One region of the Sutcliffiella sp. FSL R7-0096 genome, then DNA from elsewhere that is predicted to be linked to it. Evidence: a T-box and tRNA genes for the amino acid it is inferred to sense, from the RefSeq annotation. Region 1 holds a T-box; the other holds one or more tRNA genes.
What was found. The T-box of region 1 lies ahead of tyrS (tyrosine--tRNA ligase). A T-box ahead of a tRNA ligase gene usually reads a tRNA of that ligase, here a tRNA-Tyr.

Region 1 (9,950 bases):
CATAGTTACGTGAATCCTCATCTTCCAGGTAGTTTTTCGCCACTTTAACAGGGGTCCTCCCACAGTGTAAAAGGAAGGTAATGACAGGGTCCTTGATGTCGCCGCGCACCACTTTTTCAAGGTAGCTTTCCGCTGACATTTCATCCTCATACTTATGATAATGCGGCATCCTCCCACCACCCAGTAAGCGCTCCATCCCAAGCTGAATGACCACTTCATACATAGATTGCATGAGCCACTTCCCCAGTCCAAGTTTCCGGTAAGTTGGACTGACACTGATATCCACCACATACAAAGTGTTTCCATTAGACTGGTGGTTACGAATATAGCCGTTATCCGTAATTTGCTCCCAAGAATGATCAGGCTCACCAGGGGAGTAATTAACACGTAAGCCAGTCATTGATCCAGCAATCTCCCCATCAATTTCTACACAAAGTGCCCCTTCCGGAAACAAATTCACATGATTCTTTAGCTGTTCCTCGTTCCACCACAGATCTGGTGGAAATGGTGGCGGAAAACACTCCTGCTGTACACGAATCATTTGCGCAAAGTCCTTTTCCTGATAATTTCGGATAACAGCTTTAATCGGCTTGTCTTTATCAAACACATAAACCTCTTTTCGATACAATACCTATCCCCTCCTATTAAGCTCTTTATAACCAAGTTTACCATCTAACAATTTGTGAGTGTAAAAAAAAAACTGCCCCAAAGGACAGCCTTAACCAAAAGATTAGTATTTAATAAGGAAGTATTTCTTCTTCCCTCTTCTTACAACAGTAAATTGCCCCTCAATGCGGTCGTTTTCACCTAACACATAAGCAAGATCCTGAACCTTCTCCCCATTGATAGAAATAGCACCATTCGTAATATCCTCACGCGCTTGACGTTTAGAGGGTGCAATCTTACTTGCAACCAACAATTCCACTAATGCAAGCTGATCATCATTTTCCACTGTAAAAGAAGGAACATCTGCAAAGCCCTGCTTGATTTCATCAGCAGAAAGTTCGGAAATGGATCCACTGAACAATGCTTTAGAGATGCGGATTGCTTGTTCTAAAGCAGCCTCACCATGTACCAATTTCGTTACTTCTTCTGCAAGGCGTTTATGTGCAGAACGTTTCTCCGGTGCTTCTTGCAATTCTTTTTCAAGCTCCACGATCTCTTCGTGAGACAAAAACGTAAAGAATTTCAAGTATTTCACAACATCTCTGTCATCTGTATTAATCCAGAATTGGTAGAACTCGTATGGAGAGGTCTTCTCGCGATCTAACCAGATTGCGCCGCCTTCCGTTTTACCGAACTTCGTGCCATCCGCTTTTGTCACAAGAGGAATCGTCAGACCAAATGCCTTGGCATTCTCTTCGGATTTACGGATTAGCTCCATTCCTGCCGTGATATTCCCCCATTGGTCGCTTCCACCAATTTGTAGCTTACAATTTTGGCCTCTGTATAAATGTAAGAAGTCCAAGGATTGAAGAATCATGTAACTGAACTCCGTGTAAGAGATTCCAGAGTCAATTCGAGATTGAACGGAATCCTTAGCAAGCATGTAATTAAGTCCAAAGTTCTTTCCAACGTCACGAAGGAAAGAGATAACATTCATTTCCCCAATCCAGTCATGGTTGTTTGCAATCACTGCTGGATTATCAGTCGCTTTAAAATCCAAAAATTGAGATAGTTGGCCTTTAATACGATTGGACCACTCCACCACGATATCGGATGTATTCAATGTACGTTCCGCTTTCTTTCCACTAGGATCCCCGATTAATCCAGTTGCTCCACCTACCAACGCAATTGGATGGTGCCCTTCCTGCTGGAATCTTCTTAATGTAAGAATCGGTAGCAAGTGACCGATATGCAAGCTGTCGCCTGTCGGGTCAAATCCAGAGTACAACTTCACCTTTTCCTCAGATAAAAGCTTCGTCAAACCCTCTTCATCTGTAACCTGATTCACTAACCCTCTAAACTGCAAATCCTCTAATAAACTCATGATATAATCTCCTTTATGGTTTTTAATTTTAATGTAAATGCGACATTCTTAGCTGATGCTCGGAGCAAAAGGCGCAGACTCCAGCGGGAGAGTAGCGACAATGTTGAGACCCCGCAACGAAGTGAGAAGGCTCAAGGTCGCCCCGCGGAAAGCGAAGCCGTTTGCGGAGAGCATCAGCGGTGTTAAGCAGCACATAAACAAAAAAACCCATCCCTTCTGTAAAAGAAGGGACGAGTTTATACGCGGTACCACCCTAATTGAAAAGCAGACATAGCCGCTTTCCCACTCAAAAATGTAACGGTTCTCACCGTCTTCTGCTACTAAGCCAAAGTGCGGCCGTTCCCAAAAGATACTCGAGGAGGTAATTCATCCAAACAGGTGTACTGATTCTCACCAACCATCAGCTCTCTTTAAGCATGCCTATTTGTACTACTTATTCCTGTCTTAGCGCATTCTATAACTAATCAAAAATTTATATAAAGTCTTTTTACCATAAAACTGAGTTTCATGTCAATATAATCTTCAAGAAAATTTTGGTAAGGAATAAAAAGTTTGTCGCTATAAAACCTCAATATGCTATAATTAGTATGATTTGCCGGGGGGTAGATAAATTATGTCAAACTACGACAAGTTCAAAGAAAAATCGCAGACCTTTTTTCGGTTTTTTGTAAATAATAAGACGAAAAAAGGAGCCAACATTACATACTTAGTAGTGTGGAATCTAATTCTTGTTTTTCTCGTTATCGGATTGATCGGTGTATCTTTCGCCGGTGGTGCCGGTGCCGGTTATTTTGCCGCACTGGTAAAGGAGGAGCCTATCCGTTCTTATGAAGATATGAGAACAAACATTTACAACTATGAAGAATCTACAGAAATGTATTTTGCAGATGACGTCTATTTGGGAAAATATCGTGCAGATCTACTTCGTGAAGAAGTGTCCCTGGATAACGTTTCAGAGCATTTAATCAACGCGCTTATCTCCACTGAGGATGAATATTTCTACGAGCATGAAGGGGTCGTGCCCAAAGCGATTGTACGTGCCATTGTTCAAGAAGTGACAAATTCGGCCAACCAAACCGGTGGTAGCACGTTGACACAGCAATTAATCAAGAACCAAGTATTAACAAACGAAGTCTCCTTTGATCGTAAAGCAAAAGAGATTCTTCTTGCCCTTCGATTAGAGAACTATTTTTCAAAAGAAGAGATTTTAGAAGCATACCTGAATGTTTCCCCATTCGGAAGGGATTCAAATGGTAGAAACATCGCAGGAGCGCAGACAGCAGCAGAAGGTATCTTTGGCGTAGATATTGGCGAATTGACTATTCCACAGGCCGCTTTCATCGCTGGCTTGCCGCAAAGTCCTTTTGCCTATACTCCATTCACTCGGTCTGCAGAGGTAAAAGCGCCGGAAGGACTCGAGCCTGGCCTTGAAAGGATGCGCTATGTTCTACACCGGATGCATACGATGGGACATATCGATGACAAGCAATACGAGGAAGCACTGGCATATGATATTACTAAGGATTTAACAGGTCCAACAAACAGTGCCATTGACGAATTCCCATATGTAGCATTTGAAATAGAAGAAAGAGCACAGGAAATCATTGCTGAGCAACTAGCATTAAATGATGGATACGAGATTACAGACCTAGAAAATAATGATGAATTGTATAGAGAATATAAACTTTTGGCAGACACCGCTTTAAGGCATAAAGGGTATGTCATCAAAACTACCATAGATAAAGATATCTATTCAAAAATGAGGGAGATAACACAAGAATTCCCTTATTTCGATGGTACTAAAGTTTACTCTTATGAAGAAGAAAAAGATCCAGATACCGGGGAGTTGGTTGCTAGAAACGCAGAGCAAGTAGGGGCTTTGCTAATGGACAACAAAACCGGTGCAATCATCAGTTTTGTTGGAGGACGCGATTTCAAGCTGAAGGATTTGAACTTCGCAACGAATACATGGCGTCATAACGGTTCCACGATGAAACCATTATTAGGATATGCACCTGCCTATGAGATGGGAACTTTACAGCCTGGTAGCATCCTTGCAGATACACCGTTGACTGTTAAGCTTCCTGGTCAGGATGCATGGTCTCCTAACAACTGGAACAATCGATTCAATGGATTACAAACGGTTCGGGAATCCGTGGCATTATCTCATAACTTAGCAGCTATCCGCGGATATATGGAAATCCTGCCGCAACGTCCTATGGATTATCTATTCAAGCAAAACTTCACGAAGCTTACACAAGGCGATGCTGGGAACATATCAGCTGTACTTGGATCCCCATCAGTCGGAGTAAGTGTAGAAGAGAACACTGCCGGTTATGTAACTTTTGCAAACGGAGGAAATTACGTAGAACCGTATTTAATTGAAAGCATCACCACAAAAGATGGCGATGTCATCTATGAGCACAAGGTAGAGCCGGTTGAGATCTATTCTCCACAAACAGCCTACCTGATGATTGATACAATGCGCGATACCTTCAAAAGGGGTACTGCCATACCTGCAAGGGATTATCTGCAATTCCGTGCAGATTGGGCTGGTAAAACAGGTACTACTCAAGATACTCATGATATCTGGATGATGGGCTCTAATCCTAACATCACTTTCGGACTGTGGATGGGTTATGATGAGCGCCACGTCTTAAGAAGTCTCGGGGATCGGACACCTACTAAGAGAAGTCAATTATTGTGGGCACAACTCCTGAACGGAGCCTATGACATCAAACCTGAATTAATCGGTCCTTCCGAACAGTTCCAAATGCCTGGCGGAATCGTTCGACGAAGCTATTGTAAGTTGTCCGGATTGCTGCCATCCGATCTATGTAGCAAGGCAGGCTTGGTTGGAGAAGATCTATTCAATGCAAAATATGCTCCCACCAGAACGGACGACAGCCTGACAACAGGGAAATATGTTCAAATTGGCGATGTGGCGTATGCGCCGTTAAGTTCCACTCCTAGAGAGTTTGTAAAAGAAGGACCAATGCTGAAACCTGATTTCTTAAAGAAGTTGCAAATCAGCAGTATGGAAGAGCTGGCAAAGTACATGCCAAATAGTTCGATCTTTGATGGCTTGACCGTACTATCAAATGATCCACTTCCATCCAACAGTTCAGCACCTGGACAAGTTGGCGGTGTGAGCATTTCCGGTTCCACGTTGAAATGGTCCGCAAGCTCTCAAAAGGACGTTATCGGATATTACGTATACTATAAAGCTAACAGTTCAAGTTCTGCCAGTAAGATTGCGGCTGTGCAGGCAGGGAAAAATCTATCGACAAATGTATCACAAAAATCTGGTTTCTTCTATGTCACTGCCGTTAATGCAAGTGGCAAAGAGTCGGCCCCTTCAAGCTCTGTGAAGCTTGGAGATCCAGACAAGAAAGAAGAACCTAAGCCAAAACCAAAACCAAAGCCAGATCCAAAACCACCTTCCAATGGTGGCGGTAATGGCGGCGGCAACGGTGGCGGCAACAGTGGCGGTGGAAACGGCGGCGGAAGTGGCGACGATAATTCCACAGATCCACCACCAGATGATAGCGGGGATGACGAAGAAGATTGATTTTTCCTTCAAGGAATCTAAAGAAGGCACTTGATCCAGAGGATCAAGTGCCTTTTTAATTACATCAACGCCGCTTCCTGCTTCTTCTTACTACTCCATATGCTTGCCACAATAAGGACTACAAGAGATGTGGTGATGAGTGTTCCATGAAGGAACCAAACCATCTGAGGCATTGTGAATCCTTTCAATAATAGTGGCGCAATGACAAATCCCAGTGCAAATCCTAACGATTTCAACAGCATTCCCACTGCGAAAACACGGCCCCTAATGTGATTTTCCGATTTTTGCAGGATACTGGCATGTAACGTGGTAAAACACGCATCAAATACCCCTGTTAAAAACGCGAAAAATAAAATGACGCTGACAACTGTATTAGATAAGAAAATTATGAAGCCGAGCGACATGAACATAGCCGATAAAAAAAATACGGAATAAATCTTATCGCTCCTGATAATTTTTAATTTTGGAATGGTGTAAGTTGCAAGAACAGAACCTATCCCCCAGACACCCCAAATCATGCCGTAATAAAAGCTTTGACGCTCCCCATTAATCTGTTCTGCCAATAGGGGAATCCCCAGATTATGCGAACTACCTGCAAAAGCACCGACAAGAAAAACGATGTTGATCATAAGAAGCATCGGTGCAATCTTTAAATATTTATAAACTTCCTTCGTATCCCTGATAATAGACAATAGACTATTTTTAAATCCTGTGACAAGCTCCTTGCTCGCCTTGGTTTCTGTTGTGTTCCATTTCATCCGCCACAGTACAACCCCCGATAAAAGATAGGTCCCTGCATCAATCATCAAAGTGTATTTATATCCTAACACTTCCGTAATAATCCCGGCGCCAATAAAGCCTGTAACAAGGCTAATCGATGTCAATCTGGCAATAAGGGAATTGGTTTCAATGATTTTGTCCTGGCCGAATATTTGCGGAACCTCTGCACTGAAACTGACCATAAAAAAGCTATTGATAAAACCGATCATAGCAGATACCACGAGGATCATAACCGGATCCGGAAAAGGTATCAACAGGAGAATCAATCCCGCCCTCAAGATATCTGTCACAAGCATGATGGTCTTCCTGTTCCATTTATCTGCCGCAATTCCACTTACGAGGCTTGCCAGTACCCCACCGATTGTCCTGGCTGCCATCGTTGCAGCCAACCAGACAGGGCTTCCTGTTGCTGCATAAACGACTACATTCAATACTATCAAATCCATAAAAGAGCCGAAGTCTGATAATGCTTTTGTGTATAAAAATAATCTATGTTTTCCCATTGCGGCTTCCCCTATTCTCTATGTTCTGTATCTATAGTACTCTTGTTGGAGTTTATTTCGCAATACGAAATTTCGAAAAGTCGAATATTTTTTTTGTTCTACCATTAAGGAGGAATGTTCTACACTTTAGTGGATAGTTTCTACCACTTTCATGTGACCTTCTACCTTTTAGAGAAAACCTTCTACAACTATTAAGTCACCTTCTACCTTTCAACAAAATTCGACACATTGCATCTCACCGCATATTCAAAAAATCAAATTAAAAAAACAACAACCCACCGCAAAGCGGCAGGTTGTTTACATCAAAACTCGTCTTATTAATCTTCCATCGTAGACAAATCACCAGTCGGTAAATCCAGCTCCCACGCTTTTAACACACGACGCATGATCTTACCGCTTCGCGTCTTCGGAAGCTTATCACGGAATTCAATTTCACGTGGCGCCGCATGTGCAGCGAGGCCTCGTTTAACAAATTGGCGAATCTCCTCTTTCAGCTCATCACTTGCTGTGTGGCCGTCACGGAGGGCAACGAACGCCTTGATGATCTCTCCTCGTACTGGATCAGGTTTACCGATGACACCAGCTTCTGCTACTGCAGGGTGCTCGACAAGCTTGCTTTCCACTTCAAATGGTCCAACACGCTCACCAGATGTCATGATAACATCATCGATACGGCCTTGGAACCAGAAGTAGCCTTCTTCATCCATATAAGCGGAGTCGCCGGATACATACCAGTCACCAGGCATGAAATAAGACTCATATTTTTCTTTATTGTTCCAGATGGTGTGCATCATGGACGGCCAGCCCTTTTTAATGGCAAGGTTACCCATGCGGTATGGAGGCAATTCATTTCCTTGATCATCTACAATTGCTGCTTCTACACCCGGAATCGGTTTACCCATGGAACCTGGCTTTATCTCCAAGGACGGATAGTTGCATATGAGTTGTGCACCTGTTTCTGTCATCCACCATGTATCATGGACGCGCAAATTGAACACCTTCACACCCCAACGGATAACTTCAGGATTCAGTGGCTCCCCGACACTCAGGATATGACGAAGCGAGGAAAGATCATACTTCTTCACCACTTCGTCCCCTGCTCCCATCAGCATGCGGAATGCTGTTGGCGCGCTATACCATACTGATACGCCATAATCCGAGATTGTTTCGTACCATGCTTCCGGTCTGAAACGGCCACCCACAATGACATTGGAAGCCCCTACTAGCCAAGGGCCGAAGATTCCATAAGCAGTCCCTGTCACCCATCCTGGATCTGCAGTACACCAGTACACATCCTCTTCCTTCAGATCAAGTACCCATTTCGCCGTCTGATAGTGCTGCACCATCGCATTATGCACATGCAGCACTCCTTTTGGTTTACCTGTGGATCCACTTGTATAATGGAGGACTAATCCATCAGTCTTTTCTACCCATTCCACTTGAAGCTTTTTGCTCGCCTCTTTCATACGGGAAAGGAAGTCCACACAAGGACCTTCCTCTTTCACATCTTCCCCGACAAGCACCACATGCTTCAATGCGGGAAGATCATCAAGAGGAATTCTTTTTAGAAGTTCAGGTGTCGTTACGATCACTTTTGCTTCACTATCTTCCAAGCGATCTTTTACAGCGCCTTCCATGAACGCTTCAAATAGTGGCCCGACAATTGCACCAAGCTTAATGGCCCCTAGAACGGCAAAATATAATTCCGGTGAGCGCGGCATAAAGATGAAGACACGGTCTCCCTTTTCCACATCACACGTCTGTTTTAAAATGTTTCCCGCCTTGTTGGACATCTCTTTCATTTCCTTGAACGTGTACTTTTCATCACGTTCTGGATCACGATAATACAATGCCACTTTATTTTTTCGTGCAGATTCTGCATGGCGGTCGATTGCTTCATATGCCACATTGACTCTTCCTGTTTCGGCAAAGCTGAAGTTCTTTTCCACCTCTGACCAATCAAAGCTACGATAGGTTTGTTCATAGTCTTCTAGATTGTAGTTCCCCTTCGTTACTGGTAACGCTTCCACTTTCATCCACAAACACCCCTTATGTATAATCTACAATTCTATTATAGTACAGATGGAGTTTTTTCTCAATTTTTTAAAAATTGATATTATTACATGAATAATTTCGTATTTTCTAGTAGACTGGAGGTAGAGCGTGATGAAAGCGTTTTAATTATCTTGTGTTTTTTCTGTAAAATGAGAAAATATAGCTAGAGATTCACTATTATTCTTGTAGGTAAAAGTAGGTGGGAATTTAGATGGAACATAGAAAAACGTATAATGCCAAAGAAATCAAGACAAGAAACAGCCGTTTGATCATAGAGGGGCCAGTCACTCCCGAGAAGCTGGCAAGCTATGAGTTTCATAAAGATCTTGTTGCATTTAGACCTCCTGAGCAGCAACGTAAAGCCTTGATTGAAATTGCAGGGCTACCAGAAGGCAGAATCATCATTGCAAGAACACAAGATACCATTGTTGGATATGTGACCTATTTGTATCCGGATCCAATGGAGAGGTGGTCCGAAGGCAAGATGGAGAACCTCATTGAGCTTGGTGCCATTGAAGTGGTACCGGAAGTGCGTGGTAGCTCCGTTGGGAAATCCTTGTTACAGGTCTCGATGATGGATGAAATGATGGAAAACTATATTGTGATAACTACTGAATATTACTGGCATTGGGATTTAAAAGGTACTGGCCTGAATGTCTGGGAATATCGAAAAATAATGGAGAAGATGATGAATGCAGGTGGATTGGAGTATTATGCAACGGATGACCCAGAGATCAGCTCACATCCAGCCAATTGCTTGATGGCACGTATCGGTAAAAATATCGATCAGGAGTCTGTTCAGAAATTCGATCAACTTCGCTTTCACAACCGCTTTATGTACTAGCATATGATGTCTTAATCGGAACTTGTTTGACAAGGAGGAAAGACCATGATTGTAGAAAGAATTATGAAGAAGGATGTATTTACACTGCTCCCGACGGATACAGTTGAACGCGCACTTCTTCTAATGGAAGAAAAAAGCATCCGCCACATTCCGATTGTAAATGCGAATCATCAATTGGTCGGCATCATTTCAGATAGGGATGTAAGA
Region 2 (9,950 bases), 2.3 Mb from region 1:
ACCGCCCGTCACACCACGAGAGTTTGTAACACCCGAAGTCGGTGGGGTAACCTTTTGGAGCCAGCCGCCTAAGGTGGGACAGATGATTGGGGTGAAGTCGTAACAAGGTAGCCGTATCGGAAGGTGCGGCTGGATCACCTCCTTTCTAAGGAATGTACGCTTGTTGTTTTGTTTAGTTTTGAGAGAGCATTCTCTCTAAATAGGCAATTCTTACGAATTGTCATAGTTGTTCCTTGAAAACTAGATAATGTAACTAATATCAAGATATTCACAAAATATCGTTCATCTTAGTAATTTTCTTTATAGATATCATCGCTGATATCGACACATGACCAATTTTGGTCGACGGTTAAGTTATTAAGGGCGCACGGTGGATGCCTTGGCACTAGGAGCCGATGAAGGACGGGACTAACACCGATATGCTTCGGGGAGCTGTAAGTAAGCTTTGATCCGGAGATTTCCGAATGGGGAAACCCACTGCTCGTAATGGAGCAGTATCTTTACCTGAATACATAGGGTAATGAAGGCAGACCCGGGGAACTGAAACATCTTAGTACCCGGAGGAAGAGAAAGCAAACGCGATTTCCTGAGTAGCGGCGAGCGAAACGGAATTAGCCCAAACCAAGAGGCTTGCCTCTTGGGGTTGTAGGACACTCAACATGGAGTTACAAAGGAACGGGGTAAATGAAGCGATCTGGAAAGGTCCGTCATAGAAGGTAAAAACCCTGTAGTTGAAACTTCGTTCCCTCCTGAGTGGATCCTGAGTACGGCGGGACACGAGAAATCCCGTCGGAAGCAGGGAGGACCATCTCCCAAGGCTAAATACTCCCTAGTGACCGATAGTGAACCAGTACCGTGAGGGAAAGGTGAAAAGCACCCCGGAAGGGGAGTGAAATAGATCCTGAAACCGTGTGCCTACAAGTAGTTAGAGCCCGTTAATGGGTGATAGCGTGCCTTTTGTAGAATGAACCGGCGAGTTACGATCCCGTGCAAGGTTAAGTCGAAGAGACGGAGCCGTAGCGAAAGCGAGTCTGAATAGGGCGAATGAGTACGTGGTCGTAGACCCGAAACCAGGTGATCTACCCATGTCCAGGGTGAAGTTCAGGTAACACTGAATGGAGGCCCGAACCGACTCACGTTGAAAAGTGAGCGGATGAGGTGTGGGTAGGGGTGAAATGCCAATCGAACCTGGAGATAGCTGGTTCTCTCCGAAATAGCTTTAGGGCTAGCCTCATGTGTTAGAGTCTTGGAGGTAGAGCACTGATTGGACTAGGGGTCCTCATCGGATTACCGAATTCAGTCAAACTCCGAATGCCAAAGACTTATCCATGGGAGTCAGACTGCGAGTGATAAGATCCGTAGTCAAGAGGGAAACAGCCCAGACCGCCAGCTAAGGTCCCCAAGTATACGTTAAGTGGAAAAGGATGTGGAGTTGCTTAGACAACCAGGATGTTGGCTTAGAAGCAGCCACCATTTAAAGAGTGCGTAATAGCTCACTGGTCGAGTGACTCTGCGCCGAAAATGTACCGGGGCTAAACGTATCACCGAAGCTGCGGACTGTTCTTACGAACAGTGGTAGGAGAGCGTTCTAAGGGCGTTGAAGCTAGACCGTAAGGACTGGTGGAGCGCTTAGAAGTGAGAATGCCGGTATGAGTAGCGAAAGAAGGGTGAGAATCCCTTCCACCGAATGCCTAAGGTTTCCTGAGGAAGGCTCGTCCGCTCAGGGTTAGTCGGGACCTAAGCCGAGGCCGAAAGGCGTAGGCGATGGATAACAGGTTGATATTCCTGTACCACCTCCACTCCGTTTGAGCAATGGGGGGACGCAGAAGGATAGGGTAAGCGCGCTGTTGGATATGCGCGTCTAAGCAGCAAGGCTGAGAAGTAGGCAAATCCGCTTCTCATTAAGGCTGAGCTGTGATAGCGAGGGAAATATAGTACCGAAGTTCCTGATTTCACACTGCCAAGAAAAGCCTCTAGCGAGGAGTATGGTGCCCGTACCGCAAACCGACACAGGTAGGCGAGGAGAGAATCCTAAGGTGAGCGAGAGAACTCTGGTTAAGGAACTCGGCAAAATGACCCCGTAACTTCGGGAGAAGGGGTGCTCTGTTAGGGTGTTAAAGCCCGAGAGAGCCGCAGTGAATAGGCCCAGGCGACTGTTTAGCAAAAACACAGGTCTCTGCGAAGCCGTAAGGCGAAGTATAGGGGCTGACGCCTGCCCGGTGCTGGAAGGTTAAGGGGAGAGGTTAGCGCAAGCGAAGCTTTGAACCGAAGCCCCAGTAAACGGCGGCCGTAACTATAACGGTCCTAAGGTAGCGAAATTCCTTGTCGGGTAAGTTCCGACCCGCACGAAAGGCGTAACGATCTGGGCACTGTCTCAACCAGAGACTCGGTGAAATTATAGTACCTGTGAAGATGCAGGTTACCCGCGACAGGACGGAAAGACCCCGTGGAGCTTTACTGTAGCCTGATATTGAATTTTGGTACAGCTTGTACAGGATAGGTAGGAGCCTGAGAAGCCGGAGCGCTAGCTTCGGTGGAGGCGTCGGTGGGATACTACCCTGGCTGTATTGAAATTCTAACCCGCAGCCCTTATCGGGCTGGGAGACAGTGTCAGGTGGGCAGTTTGACTGGGGCGGTCGCCTCCTAAAGAGTAACGGAGGCGCCCAAAGGTTCCCTCAGAATGGTTGGAAATCATTCGCAGAGTGTAAAGGCACAAGGGAGCTTGACTGCGAGACCTACAAGTCGAGCAGGGACGAAAGTCGGGCTTAGTGATCCGGTGGTTCCGCATGGAAGGGCCATCGCTCAACGGATAAAAGCTACCCCGGGGATAACAGGCTTATCTCCCCCAAGAGTCCACATCGACGGGGAGGTTTGGCACCTCGATGTCGGCTCATCGCATCCTGGGGCTGTAGTCGGTCCCAAGGGTTGGGCTGTTCGCCCATTAAAGCGGTACGCGAGCTGGGTTCAGAACGTCGTGAGACAGTTCGGTCCCTATCCGTCGTGGGCGCAGGAAATTTGAGAGGAGCTGTCCTTAGTACGAGAGGACCGGGATGGACGCACCGCTGGTGTACCAGTTGTCTTGCCAAAGGCATAGCTGGGTAGCTACGTGCGGACGGGATAAGTGCTGAAAGCATCTAAGCATGAAGCCCCCCTCAAGATGAGATTTCCTTTTACTTCGGTAAGTAAGATCCCTGAAAGATGATCAGGTAGATAGGTTCGAGGTGGAAGCATGGCGACATGTGGAGCTGACGAATACTAATCGATCGAGGACTTAACCCAACAAATGAAATAAGTGAACGATATGAATATCTTGATACGAACACATTATCTAGTTTTGAAGGAATAAAAAAGATGAAAAAACATCTTGATTTTCTTCAAAGATATATTATAATAATATTTGTCTGGTAATGATGGCGAAGAGGTCACACCCGTTCCCATACCGAACACGGAAGTTAAGCTCTTCAGCGCCGATGGTAGTTGGGGGATCTCCCCCTGTGAGAGTAGGACGTTGCCAGGCTGGTATTAATCCACCATAGCTCAGCGGTAGAGCATTCGGCTGTTAACCGAAGGGTCGTAGGTTCGAATCCTACTGGTGGAGCCAATTATATGGAGAGCTGTCCGAGTGGCCGAAGGAGCACGATTGGAAATCGTGTAGACGGTCAACGCCGTCTCAAGGGTTCAAATCCCTTGCTCTCCGCCATTATCTTTGGCCCGTTGGTCAAGCGGTTAAGACACCGCCCTTTCACGGCGGTAACACGGGTTCGAATCCCGTACGGGTCACCATAGTTTTTTCACGACAGTGAAAATAACTTTCCTTACATAGGAGGATTAGCTCAGCTGGGAGAGCACCTGCCTTACAAGCAGGGGGTCGGCGGTTCGATCCCGTCATCCTCCACCATCTTAATTCATAACATACCTTAATTAATACTATCGCGGGGTGGAGCAGTTCGGTAGCTCGTCGGGCTCATAACCCGAAGGTCGCAGGTTCAAATCCTGTCCCCGCAACCAAATGGTCCCGTGGTGTAGCGGTTAACATGCCTGCCTGTCACGCAGGAGATCGCCGGTTCGATCCCGGTCGGGACCGCCATTTCTTTGAAAATTAAATTAGGCTCGGTAGCTCAGTTGGTAGAGCAATGGACTGAAAATCCATGTGTCGGCGGTTCGATTCCGTCCCGAGCCACCATGATTTTTTCACAAAAGTGAAAGGATCACCATATAATGCCGGTGTAGCTCAGTTGGTAGAGCAACTGACTTGTAATCAGTAGGTCGTGGGTTCGACTCCTATCGCCGGCACCAGGAATATGGAGGGGTAGCGAAGTGGCTAAACGCGGCGGACTGTAAATCCGCTCCTTCGGGTTCGGCAGTTCGAATCTGCCCCCCTCCACCATTTCTTTTGAAAAGTAGTAACAAATTGTTTTATAGGGGCATAGTTTAACGGTAGAACAGAGGTCTCCAAAACCTCCGGTGTGGGTTCGATTCCTACTGCCCCTGCCAATTAAAAATTATGGCGATTGTGGCGAAGTGGTTAACGCACCTGATTGTGGTTCAGGCATTCGTGGGTTCGATTCCCATCAGTCGCCCCATATTTTATTCATGATCGACTTTAAATAAGTCGTTTTTATTTCCGGTTTTATTGGGCTATAGCCAAGCGGTAAGGCATCGCACTTTGACTGCGACATGCGTTGGTTCGAATCCAGCTAGCCCAGCCATTTTTGCGGAAGTAGTTCAGTGGTAGAACACCACCTTGCCAAGGTGGGGGTCGCGGGTTCGAATCCCGTCTTCCGCTCCATACAATTTAGGTGGCATAGCCAAGTGGTAAGGCCAAGGTCTGCAAAACCTTTATCACCGGTTCAAATCCGGTTGCCACCTCCAATTTTATTAAAATAATTATTCATATATACGAGACAAGCCGGGGTGGCGGAACTGGCAGACGCACAGGACTTAAAATCCTGCGGTAGGTGACTACCGTACCGGTTCGATTCCGGTCCTCGGCACCATTTGAATAATTATTGATTGAGTATGCCGGTGTGGCGGAATTGGCAGACGCGCACGACTCAAAATCGTGTTCCTCTGGAGTGCCGGTTCGACCCCGGCCACCGGTACCAATCGCGGGTGTAGTTTAATGGTAAAACCTCAGCCTTCCAAGCTGATGTCGTGGGTTCGATTCCCATCACCCGCTCCATACATAACTTTTCAAGACTTCAACCATTTGGTTGAAGTCTTTTTTTGACTGTTCGGCTCCTTCCTGATTACATACAAAAAGCCACAAAGCACATCAATTCATTGCTTTGTGGCTTTTTGTTAATTTTATTCTACAAGCATGGCAATTCCTTTTTCGAGTTCTTTTAATACATCAGGATCTTGTTCTGTTGTTAGGTGGTTTTTTAAGACCTCCAAGGTTTGAGGTTGAGGGTCCCCGATTCTGCCTATCGCCCAGGCTGCAGTACCTCGTATCACTGGTCGTGGGTCATTCTTTATAAGACTTAAAAGATCAGGGATAGCAGAAGTATCTTTATAATGGGCAAGGGCTATGATGGCATTACGTTGTATCGGCTTTTTGCCTCGCCAAGACCCGGATATTTTACCGAAGTTCTCTTTAAATTCCCTATTAGAGATGGTGAGAAGCGGTTTGAGTTTTGGTTTGACGATCTCAGGGTCCGGCTCCATTTCTGGATGTAGATGAAAGTCCTTGCCTTTGTTTTCTGGACATACAGTCTGACAGGTGTCACAGCCGTATAACCTGTTTCCAAGTTTTGTACGGTATTCTTCAGCCAGAAACCCTTTCGTCTGTGTTAGAAAAGCTATGCATTTATTTGAATCGAGTTGTCCACCTTGAACGAGAGCTCCTGTAGGGCAGACTTCGACGCATTTATTACAGGTCCCACAGTTGTCTTCAAGGGGTGTGTCGGGCTCAAAGGGTATGGTGGTAATCATTTCCCCTAAATACACGTAGGAGCCAAATTCAGGGGTTATAATGGCACAGTTCTTTCCACTCCAACCAATACCTGCCCGTTCCGCAACAGCCCTATCACTGAGCTCTCCGGTATCTACCATTGATCTCATTAAAGCATGTGGGCTTTTTTCTTTAATAAACGTTTCTAATAATCTTAGTTTCTCACGTAAGATGTCATGGTAGTCCGTTCCCCATGAAGCACGACAAAATATCCCACGTCGATCTTCCCTGGTACTACGTGGTGCGTTTTTCATTTTTGAAGGGTAAGCAAGGGCGATTGCAATAATGCTTTTAGCTTTGGGAACCAAAAGTTCAGGTTTGGTTCGTTTTTCAATGTCTGGCTCTTCAAACCCTGATTGATAGTTGAGCTCCTGTTGGGTTTTTAACCGTTCTTTTAGCCCGGTGAACACTCCAGCACTTGCAAATCCGATCTTGTCAATGCCGATTTGTTTACTGTAGGCAATGATTTCTTCTTTTAGTTTCCTGTTTTCCTCATTCAATGTGAACACCTCCTTTGTTTTGGTGTGATTTTTTTGCCACTCTATATTTTATCATATTATTTAAATGTAGTATTTTGTTTGATGTATCTAATTATATCCAGTTTTTAAGGAAGGTAAATAAGTGGGGCAAACAAGTGAAGGGCTTAGAACTGTGATACAATTACCATAATAATGAAAAGAAAGGTTGGGCTAAATGAGAGTAACGGTTGCAGAAAATGTATTAGATAGAATAGTCTCTGGGAAATACGGTATCATCATTTATAACGATATTACAGTAGGTTCGTCGCCACAGATGTTAAAAGGTAGAATTCGTCTTTTTCAGGAATCTCTTCATTTGGATTTAGAAGATAAGGAGATGAAAGATATACCGGGGGTGGCGGAGTGGCGTTCTGTTTTCAAGGCGACAGGGTCAGATCCGTCTAGGTATCGTCCATCCGTCGAGGCGTTGTACCGTAGAATTAAAAAAGGACAATTCCTTGAGCCATTCAATTCTGCTGTTGACTTAAATAATTTCTTTTCTTTAAAATATGAAATCCCATTTGGTATATATGATGTTAGTAAGTTAGATGGGGATGTTACGGTAGTTGTCGGGGACGATTCGGCAAGTTACGAAGGATTAAATGGACGGGAAATAAGCCTGAATAAGATGCTCCATACAAGTGATGAGGCAGGTCCGTTTGGGAGTCCATTTGTTGATAGCCGAAGAACGGCTGTTTCAGAAGGGACAACTTCTGCGCTGCATGTCGTGTATTTCAAGCCTTCTATGGAAATAAGTGAGTGTAGAGAGATGCTAGGTGCGATAAGCGAGATGTTCCTGCAGGTTCATGGTGGAACAAGCGAGTCTTGGGTTTTGGATAAAAAGTAGGTAATTAGGTTTGCCTGCTTTTTTATAATATTTTTATGGGAGTGATGTGGTTGAGTATGATGATGAAAGAGCGTATGGAACCAGGTGAGCTGAAATTATTAAGGATACTGAAAGCTCGCGGTGGCCTAGTGGATGATAGTCGTTTTTGGAATCTGGAAAAAGGTTATCAGGGCGAGGTTCTTTTTGATAAATGGTTTTCTTTCATGGATGGCGAGTGGATTATTGTAAATGATCTGCTGCTCGACCATGGTGGCAGTGTTTTTCAGATTGATTCTCTTGTAATTGGAGAAGAGAGGGTTTACCTCTTTGAAGTGAAGAATTATGAAGGTGACTTCTATTTAGATGATGGTAAGTGGCTCTCCATCAGCCAGAATGAAATTAAAAATCCTTTGTTACAAATGCAACGATGTTAAATTGCGTTAAGACAACTCCTAAGAAGCCTCGGATATCAATCCCCCATAGAATCAACCCTCTTTTTCATGAATCCAGAGTTTACCCTCTTTAATTGTTCACCAAATTTACCTATTGTGTTTTATTCCCAGATGAATCGATATTCTAAAAAATTAATGAAGCAATCCCCCAGTACTGGAAGGTTACATGTGAGGCACTCTCGCTTGGCTGAGAAGCTGTGCGAACTGCATATTGAAAAGTCGTCATATGAGCGCTTGCCCGAGTATAAGTATGAGGATTTGCGGAAAGGGATTGTTTGTGCTGGGTGTGGGGGGATGGGGGCCACCACTATATCAAAAGACAGGAAAGTAATTGTCTGTTCTTTATGCAGTTTCAAAGAAAAATTTGTAAATACCGTTTTAAGAACAATAAATGAATTTGAAATTTTGTTTCCCGGTCAAAAAGTCACTTCAAAGATAATCCATGATTGGTGTGGAGATTTGATTACAATTAGGAGTATACAAAGAATTCTTGTAAAGCATTTTAGACAAGTGGGGCACGGTAAATCTTCGCAATATGTGAGGACAAGCAAAATGATATGGCATAAATAATAAGAATTTACTAGCTCGAAACATATGGAACCACCAGAACTCGAAAACAGCGTAAGTCAGTCGTCATAGAGGCCGTATGGAAACCACCAGGACCCGATAAAAGGGAAAGTCAGTCGTCATAGAGGCCGTATGGAACCACCAGGAACCGAAAAAAGGGAAAGTCAGTCGTCATAGAGGCCGTATGGAACCACCAGGAACCGAAAAAAGGGAAAGTCAGTCGTCATAGAAGCCGTATGGAACCACCAGCACCTGAAAAAAGGGAAAGTCAGTCGTCATAGAGGCCGTATGGAACCACCAGGACCTGAAAAAAGGGAAAGTCAGTCGTCATAGAGGCCGTATGGAACCACCAGCACCTGAAAAAAGGGAAAGTCAGTCGTCATAGGGGCCGTATGGAACCACCAGAGCCCGAAAAAAGGGAAAGTCAGTCGTCATAGGGGCCGTATGGAACCACCAGCACCTGAAAAAAGGGAAAGTCAGTCGTCATAGGGGCCGTATGGAACCACCAGCACCCGAAAAAAGGGAAAGTCAGTCGTCATAGAGGCCGTATGGAACCACCAGGACCCGAAAAAAGGGAAAGTCAGTCGTCATAGAGGCCGTATGGAACCACCAGCACCCCAAAACAAAAAAAAGTCACTCGTCAAAGAGAAGTATGGAACCATCAGAGAGCTATTTAACTCCCAACACAAATTATCAAGAGTGCTTCCCACCACAAAACAAACATAATTACCCAAAGATCTTCAATCAAAACCAAAAACCAATCCCTAATTACCTCAATTCTTTTCAACAAACCCAAGCCCCCCACATAAACATATCTACAAGGACCATCACCCAAGAGGAGGGGCAAGCCCATGAGGGAACAGCTAAAAGCGCATATACAAGATCGACTCGACACTTATGTTTTTAAAAGCAAGACCACTAACAGAACTATCATCAATGAAGAAACCATCAGGCAAAAGCAAGAAGCGCATAAAAGAAGGGGAGCAGAGATAGTTAAGTGCAGTGCGTCGGCCAAGATCCATTCCATTCATGAGGATCAGCAGCAACGGGAGGCCAACATTTTATATGAGATTCACATCCGTTACCTCATAAAGCAAAAAGAAAATCTTTATATTGAGGAAGAAGCCGATCAGCGATATTCTGAATGGATCGATGGTGAGCTCATACAAGACTTCTCCGTCCAGGATGAGGGGGATCGGACTTCTCCGAGGTTCATTCCCCCACAAGAGGAGGAGGAGCAACAGGCGCCTCTCCGTTTTAAATATAGTCGGATGGAGGCGGTGAAGTACGCAGAGCAGTATTGGAACAGCTATAATCCGCAGTTCAAGAAGTTCGAGGTGAATTGCACCAACTACATTTCACAATGTCTGTATGCTGGCGGGGCTCCGATGGTGGGGTATCCGAAGAAATCTGGCGGTTGGTGGATGCGGAATAATGATTGGAGTTATACGTGGGCAGTGGCCCATGCCTTAAGGTGGTATTTACCTAATGCCAAGCAAGGTCTGAAGGCGAAAGAAGTGAACTCCGCCACTGACCTTAGGCCGGGGGATGTTATTTGCTATGACTTTGAGGGAGACGGACGGTTCGACCATAACACGATTGTGGTGGCGAAGGATGAGAATGGTGAGCCGCTT

Region 2: it encodes a tRNA-Tyr, which carries the amino acid that the T-box ahead of tyrS (tyrosine--tRNA ligase) is inferred to sense. The anticodon was not compared.

What each region holds. Positions count from the first base shown of each region.
Region 1 is NZ_CP152003.1:3,760,731-3,770,680, forward strand. It holds gene MKY77_RS19355 (GNAT family N-acetyltransferase) at 1-628, opposite strand, end outside; gene tyrS (tyrosine--tRNA ligase) at 731-1,993, opposite strand; T-box leader at 2,214-2,445, opposite strand; gene MKY77_RS19365 (transglycosylase domain-containing protein) at 2,604-5,561, shown strand; gene MKY77_RS19370 (MFS transporter) at 5,621-6,844, opposite strand; gene acsA (acetate--CoA ligase) at 7,162-8,880, opposite strand; gene MKY77_RS19380 (GNAT family N-acetyltransferase) at 9,111-9,743, shown strand; gene MKY77_RS19385 (acetoin utilization AcuB family protein) at 9,789-9,950, shown strand, end outside.
Region 2 is NZ_CP152003.1:1,174,237-1,184,186, forward strand. It holds rRNA gene MKY77_RS05965 (16S ribosomal RNA) at 1-145, shown strand, start outside; rRNA gene MKY77_RS05970 (23S ribosomal RNA) at 348-3,279, shown strand; rRNA gene rrf (5S ribosomal RNA) at 3,401-3,517, shown strand; tRNA gene MKY77_RS05980 (tRNA-Asn) at 3,527-3,601, shown strand; tRNA gene MKY77_RS05985 (tRNA-Ser) at 3,609-3,700, shown strand; tRNA gene MKY77_RS05990 (tRNA-Glu) at 3,709-3,783, shown strand; tRNA gene MKY77_RS05995 (tRNA-Val) at 3,823-3,898, shown strand; tRNA gene MKY77_RS06000 (tRNA-Met) at 3,932-4,008, shown strand; tRNA gene MKY77_RS06005 (tRNA-Asp) at 4,012-4,087, shown strand; tRNA gene MKY77_RS06010 (tRNA-Phe) at 4,108-4,183, shown strand; tRNA gene MKY77_RS06015 (tRNA-Thr) at 4,221-4,296, shown strand; tRNA gene MKY77_RS06020 (tRNA-Tyr) at 4,304-4,387, shown strand; tRNA gene MKY77_RS06025 (tRNA-Trp) at 4,421-4,494, shown strand; tRNA gene MKY77_RS06030 (tRNA-His) at 4,508-4,583, shown strand; tRNA gene MKY77_RS06035 (tRNA-Gln) at 4,635-4,709, shown strand; tRNA gene MKY77_RS06040 (tRNA-Gly) at 4,715-4,789, shown strand; tRNA gene MKY77_RS06045 (tRNA-Cys) at 4,799-4,872, shown strand; tRNA gene MKY77_RS06050 (tRNA-Leu) at 4,909-4,997, shown strand; tRNA gene MKY77_RS06055 (tRNA-Leu) at 5,022-5,105, shown strand; tRNA gene MKY77_RS06060 (tRNA-Gly) at 5,109-5,182, shown strand; gene queG (tRNA epoxyqueuosine(34) reductase QueG) at 5,308-6,453, opposite strand; gene MKY77_RS06070 (phenylalanine--tRNA ligase beta subunit-related protein) at 6,647-7,318, shown strand; gene MKY77_RS06075 (nuclease-related domain-containing protein) at 7,375-7,731, shown strand; gene MKY77_RS06080 (hypothetical protein) at 7,933-8,319, shown strand; gene MKY77_RS06085 (amidase domain-containing protein) at 9,168-9,950, shown strand, end outside.